2 regions of the Paenibacillus sp. TAF43_2 genome follow, and region 2 is predicted to be linked to the other one. Evidence: riboswitches for the same ligand, from Rfam matches in the RefSeq annotation. Region 2 holds a riboswitch; the other holds the start of a gene.

Region 1 (3,413 bases), on a different contig from region 2:
GGTTGGCTACTGCCTTCTGCTGCGGAGAGAGGCATGGGAGAAAACGGGATCGCTCGACGAGATTTTCGGAATTGGCAACTTTGAAGATGATGACTATAGCCTCCGGCTCCGGCTGGCGGGATATAAGCTGATGCTGTGCGGCGATACGTTTATTCATCATTACGGAAGCGTCTCTTTTAGCTCAGAGCCAGAACAATATGTACAAAACTTCAGAAAAAATGCTATTGTTTTTATGTCCAAATGGGGCTTTGACCCTGGTGCTGCAACGTATATTAGAATGGATTTCAGCACCGTAATTGAGCGGGAATCGCATGAGTACAGACGCGAGAATTGCTCGATTATGGAAATAGGCTGCGGGTGCGGAGCTACGATTTTGCATATGAAAAAGCAATTCCCATCCGCAATATGGTACGGAGTTGAGCGTAATGAGCTGGCGGCTAGAGTAGCAGAAGCTTCGGGAATTACCGTATTCCGCTCGATTGATCCGAAGGATTGGAGGCTGCCTGCTGAAGGTCTTGACGGCATCGTAATCGGAGATGCTCATGCTTACGGGACACCGCAAGCCATGAAAAATCTAGTTCGTCTATTAAAGCCTGGCGGCTGGCTAGTCGGGTGCTTTGCCAATCGCTATTATTTCGACAATATTCGGCAATATTTAGATCCTGCTAATGCACAAGCACAGCATCAAGCAGCATCACAGTACTCAGCAGAACAAGTTGGCCAGCTTTATTTGCAGGCCGGTTTTACCTATGTGAAGATTACACGTGCGGATAATAAACCGCAGGAGCAGCTTGAATACATCCATCTGCTAGAGCAGCTAACGTCTGAAGAGATGTCAAAAGAGCTGGCAGCTGCATACTTGCTCGTATATGGACGCCTTGCTCCTGCAGCAGAGACCCAAGCTACAGCAGACTTAGAAAGTTCGACGGCTGATGAAGAAGCAAAGCTTGAATGGCTGGATGAGCATGTTGATCTAGGGCAATGACAGCTGGTGCAGGAGCTGCACGTTCTGGCTGCCTTATATAGTAAGAGGATGAGTATCGTGGCTTGATGATAATCATTTTCAAAAAAAACTAGCATTAAATGCGGGTTTTGCTATACAATGAATGGTATTGACGAAACCGAATATGTTCCGGGGAGCTGGTTAGGCCGGCTGAGAGGGGATTTTCTATACAATTCCGACCCGTTAAACCTGATCTGGATAATGCCAGCGTAGGGACAGAAGCTCTGTTTAGCAAGCAGGCGAGATCAAATTGATCAAGCATTTGCTGTATAAACAGCTGCACAGCCAATGATATGGCGTCCTCCGGATTAGGGGGACGCTTTTTTTTTGTTGCGATTAGAATGATGCAGCCATGGAACCGGATACTACGAGGAGTCGTCGCCTATAAGAATCGAAGCATGGAGAGGGGAACAACATCATGAATCAGAAAAAAACAGGGCATTTGTCGTGGAAAATCGTGGCCGCGATGCTAGTGTTCGTATTGGCGCTGGCAGGCTGCGGCGGTGGCGCTGGGAACAAGGGCGAACAGCCGAAAGAGCAAGAGGGAACAGCGGACAAGCCGCTAGAGAAGGTACAGGTTGTACTCGACTGGACACCAAATACGAATCATACCGGACTTTATGTAGCTAGAGATAAAGGTTTTTTTAAGGAGCAAGGCCTGGATGTTGAAATTATTCAACCAGGACAAAGCGGTGCCGATCAAATGGTCGCTTCTGGCAATGTACAGTTTGGCGTAAGCTATCAGGAGTCAGTCACGATGGCGAGAATTGCCGGTGTGCCGCTCGTATCGATCGCTGCTGTCATTCAGCACAACACCTCAGGTTTTGCTTCTCCGCTTGCAAAGGGAATCGATTCACCTGAGAAATTTGAAGGGAAAACGTATGGTGGCTGGGGCGCTCCTGTTGAGGAGGCGGTCATTCAATCGCTTATGCAGGAGAAGGGCGCAGATGTGAGCAAAGTAAATATGATAAGCATCGGCGACGGCGACTTCTTTACGGCAGTGAAACGGGATATTGATTTTGCATGGATTTACTACGCATGGACTGGCGTGGAAGCAGAGCTGCGCGGCGAGAAGATCAATATGGTTTATTTAACAGATTACAGCGACAAACTGGATTATTATACGCCGGTAATCGTGACGAACGAAGGTTTGATTAAGGATAAGCCGGAAACCGTCAAAGCGTTTACTGCTGCCGTATCCAAAGGCTATCAATACGCGATCAGCAATGCGGAGGATGCAGCAGAAATTTTAATAAAAGCAGAGCCGGATTTGAACGCAGAGCTTGTGCGCGCCAGCCAAAAATGGTTAAGCTCCAAATATCAAGATGACGCGCCGCGCTGGGGCGAACAGAAGCTAAGCGTATGGGAAAACTATGCGGCATGGATGTTTGAGCACAAGCTGCTGGAGAAGGAACTTGAAGCGGAGAAGGCATTTACGAACGAATTTTTACCACAATAAGCAATTCGAACATACGGAGAGCGGGAAAGCCCGCTCTCACATACAACAAAGAGAGAAGGAAATCCGATGGCTAATGCATTAGTAAGCATTCAAATTTTACCGACAACACCAGGCGGCGAGAGCGTTATTCCCTACGTAGATCGTGCCATTGATATTATTAAAGCGGCAGGTGTTCCTTACCGTGTAGCACCGCTTGAAACGACGATGGAGGGTGAGCTGAGCCATCTGCTCAGCGTGGTTCAGTCGATGAGTGAGGCCATGGCGGAGATGGGCTGCCCGTCCGTTATTTCACAAATTAAAATTTACTACAATCCGGCAAACGGCGCTTCCATGGGCAGGCTGCTGGAGAAATACCCAGATGGGCAATAAGAAATTGATTTGGTCGAAAGTATGGAAACCGGCAGCGCTTCTGATCGTGCTGATTGCCTGTTGGCAGGCGGCTGCATCGCTTGGATTATTTCAACAATGGCTCATTCCTTCTCCGATATCAATCGTGAAGGGTGCTATCGCTATTTGGCCAAGGTTAATGATGCATACGGGAGCGACAGTGCAGCTGACACTTATCGGATTTTTAGGAGGATCGGCGGTGGGCTTATTGCTCGCCGCTTTGCTGCATTTAATTCCCGGCGTTCGATCGGCGGTGTATCCACTGCTCGTGCTGTCGCAAAACGTACCCATCATAGCGATTGCTCCAATTTTGACGATGCTGCTAGGCTATGGCATGCTGCCAAAGGCGCTGCTGGTCATCATGGTATGTTTTTTTCCCATCACGGTTGCCATGCTGAGCGGGCTTATGAATACCGATGCACAGCTTCGCAACTATTTGCAAATGATCGGTATTCGCAAATGGCAGCTGTTTTGGAAACTAGAGCTTCCTCATGCGATTGTTCATTTGTTTTCGGGCTTGAAGATTGCGGCCTCATATAGTGTGTTAAGCGCAGTTGTTGCCGA
Region 2 (3,413 bases):
CCATGTTGTTTGAGCATCGCGCTTAAGTCATCAATGCAGCGGAAATCATAATGCAACACCGTCTTCCCAACTGTGCATACTAAAATTTCTTTACCGTCCTTTTCATCCTTATACATTTCATATTCAGATGTCTGAGGGGGTGTTTTTAATTTCCATGGGTTTTCTTTAGTACCTTCTACCATCGTCATATGTGTTCGCTCCTTTTGTAATCCACTCTTATTATGTACTTTATCTTTCAGATATCCTTCAGAAGATACTACATTCGATAAAAAATTACTTTTCCTTTATGACGCAGTAGCACAGCAGCCGCTCGATGAGTTCAGTTTTACTTCTAACGGACATAGAAGCCCTTATTTTCAAATTTAAAGGCCATATTAGCTTCTAACGGACATAGAGTCCGTTATTTAGCAGAAATCGCAGTCATTTATAACGATTATTGCCAAATAACGGCCTTTATGTCCGCAACCTATGCCAATAGAAGAGAAATAAAGCAAATAAGGCATCTGATGTCCGCTATTGTCAAAAACAACTTCCGCTTACGAAAGAATCTCCCACTTCGCCCATATTTCTTGCGGATTCAATTCGTAAATATCATTTTCTCTAAACATCAATTGATGCATAATGAACTCTCTGCGAATGGTCGCGAAGTCATCATGATAACCTTTGATAAATTCGTTAATCTCCTTCTCTGTATACTGTTTCCCTCTCGTCAAATGAGAAACCATATGCTGAAGCACGATCAATTTTTTCTTATGCTGAGCCGGCATATGCTTCAGCTTACCTTCTGCTGTAAAAAAGTTGCGAATGACTGAATCCTTCAGTTTCTTATTGCTATCCTCCATGTTGTCCACTCCCTTCTCTGCACCTGCATTCCGGTAAATGAGCTCCGCCGCCGCATTAGCGTTGCTCTTAATAAAATAATGGTTCAACGAAAAATAAATCGTATTTTTCTCTCTGCGTTCATTAATTAAGCTGGCCTCTCTTAATTTGGTTGCATGATGCGTAATCGTAGCAGGCGTCACGCCTAATTTCTCTGCGAGCACCTGTCCATTAAGCTCACCTTCAGCCAGCATAATCAACAATTTAATTCTCGTCGGATCGGATAATGCCTTATGATAGGCTACGACCTTATCTAATTGCACTGTTCGCCACCTCTTCCTCCACCAAGCAATTTTAACTTATGTCTAATTAGATATTTATCTAATCAGATAATAATACGCCACCTATTATTTGTCAATCCCAATGTATCTCACTAGCATAAACAGTCAGCTTGGCGCATAAAAAAAGCTGACAGGTCTCTGCCTGTCAGCATGAAATAAACGCCTATAACTCAACTACTATGCCTCGTTAATTTTCCGAATACAGATTGTCGTCATCCGCAATGCTCTGAATGTCCTCTGAGCTTATGCTGAAATAACCATAGCCCTCAGCCTGCTGTTTCTTTAACGCTTTTTCTTTAAAAAACTTGGGGCTGCCCTCGCCTGCATCCTCATCATAAACGAGCAGAATGCCGTCCGTTTTCCGAAACAGCAGCTCGTCCCTAGCCGTAAACTGCCAAATGCCATTATACGGCTGGTTGCTGACCGAAGCGTAATAATCGACCCCTTTTAAAACCTGCTGATAAAACTCCTTTTTATCATCCTTCCATTTTTCTTCCGGATTGCTGTATGCCGAAATAATTGAAAGTCTCAAATGAGGATAAATTTCCTTCAGCGCAATAACGACCTCGCACGCCCACAAATCCACGCCATATTGACCCGGGGTAATCACCCACTCAAGCCCATCTTCTATAAGTGGAACCAGCTTGCCTGTCAGCGCTTTTTTTATATAAACAATGCCCTCATGCTTCTGGCTAAAAATATTAAGCTCATGCGCTCGGTAGCCCGTTACGAGTAAATTTTTCATTTGTCCAACGCCTTTTCGGATAATTATGGTTTACATCTATCCAGTGTATGCTATAGTAGAAAAAATACAAATTGCATATAAACCTATTTATTTCACTAGGGGAGCCTAACGGCTGAGATGGAGCAACTGCTCCGGACCCTTGGAACCTGATCTGGATCATTCCAGCGGAGGGAAGTGGAGCAGCAAAGCATTCATTCATGCGCGCAAGCCTTGTGTGATCGTTAGACCCGCTCATTTCCCCTCGGAAATGGGTGGGTCTTTATTTGTTTACGGAGGGATGCGTATTACAGCTATAATCTCACTTCACCAAGTAAGCTACACCTACGACAAGCTTGCTGAAACATCTATACTGTCTAATCTTTCGCTTCAAGCCTACTCAGGTGAGTTTGTCTCTATCATCGGTGCTAGCGGCTCAGGCAAAAGCACTCTCTTTAAGCTCATGGCCGGTTTGCTTCAGCCTAGCCTAGGTGAAATTAGGCTGCATGGCAAGCCTGCCCCCAATCGTCTCGGCAAGATTGCTTATATGCCGCAAAAGGATCTTCTTCTGCCATGGAGAACAATACTCGGCAATTGTCTGCTTCCACTTGAGCTGACACGCAGCAATCCCCATTATAACACGATCCAAATCATGGAGCTGCTAACACGCTTCGGACTAGCAGGCTATGAACAAGCTTACCCTGACGAGTTGTCAGGCGGCATGCGACAGCGGGCTGCTTTTCTGCGCACGCTAGTAACCGGACAAGAGCTGCTGCTGCTGGACGAACCGTTTGGCGCGCTTGACGCCATGACCAAACGCGGCATGCATAAGTGGCTGCTAGAGCTGTGGAGCGACCTTGGAAAAACTGTCCTCTTTATCACACATGATCTTGAGGAAGCGATATTGCTGAGCGACCGCATTTATTTATTGCCAGGTGCTGCTAGCGAGGCGCAAGGGATACAGGAAATAGTCGTCCCTTTGCCGAGACCAAGACACTATGAGCAAAATTATGAACCCGACTTCATCAAGCTGCGGCAAGATTTGGAGCGAAGACTGCATGCGCAAACCTCTAATTAACCAGTGGCTGAGCCATTACGGACTATTCATACTGCTGCTCATTAGCTTACTGCTCGTTTGGCAAGCGGTCGCACAGCTCGGATTGGTTCCACCCTACATACTGCCGTCACCTAGCTCAATAGCTCAGGCATTAATCGAAGATGGCCATCTGCTGCTTGGCAAACATCTGCTGGCTACGCTTAAAGAAGTGTCCCTCGGTTTTCTATTGTCGATTGTTATTGGGACTACGCTCGCAGCAGGCATGCACACTTTTCGAATACTGGAGAAGGCGCTGTACCCGTTTGTCGTCATCAGTCAGACCATCCCGCTTATCGCTCTGTCGCCAATTTTCATTATGTGGTTTGGCTATACGATTTGGAGCAAGGTCGCTGTTGTTTTTTTGACTGCTTTTTTCCCTATCATTGTGAGCACCTATGACGGGCTTAAGAAAAGCGGTGGCGAATATGAAGAGCTG

Evidence for each region. A riboswitch is a leader RNA that binds a small molecule or an ion and turns the genes downstream of it on or off. The one in region 2 is predicted to bind thiamine pyrophosphate.
Region 1: it holds a riboswitch for thiamine pyrophosphate, as region 2 does, so the genes downstream of both, AB4Z17_RS16615 (ABC transporter substrate-binding protein) here and AB4Z17_RS14290 (ABC transporter ATP-binding protein) in region 2, are expected to answer to the same signal.

What each region holds. Positions count from the first base shown of each region.
Region 1 is NZ_JBFRDK010000071.1:11,572-14,984, forward strand. Features, by position in the region: gene AB4Z17_RS16610 (glycosyltransferase) at 1-985, shown strand, start outside; TPP riboswitch at 1,124-1,236, shown strand; gene AB4Z17_RS16615 (ABC transporter substrate-binding protein) at 1,422-2,462, shown strand; gene AB4Z17_RS16620 (thiamine-binding protein) at 2,529-2,831, shown strand; gene AB4Z17_RS16625 (ABC transporter permease) at 2,821-3,413, shown strand, end outside.
Region 2 is NZ_JBFRDK010000055.1:3,513-6,925, forward strand. Features, by position in the region: gene AB4Z17_RS14275 (DUF6855 family protein) at 1-188, opposite strand, end outside; gene AB4Z17_RS14280 (metalloregulator ArsR/SmtB family transcription factor) at 537-1,142, opposite strand; gene AB4Z17_RS14285 (DUF1273 domain-containing protein) at 1,348-1,905, opposite strand; TPP riboswitch at 1,993-2,095, shown strand; gene AB4Z17_RS14290 (ABC transporter ATP-binding protein) at 2,183-2,959, shown strand; gene AB4Z17_RS14295 (ABC transporter permease) at 2,940-3,413, shown strand, end outside.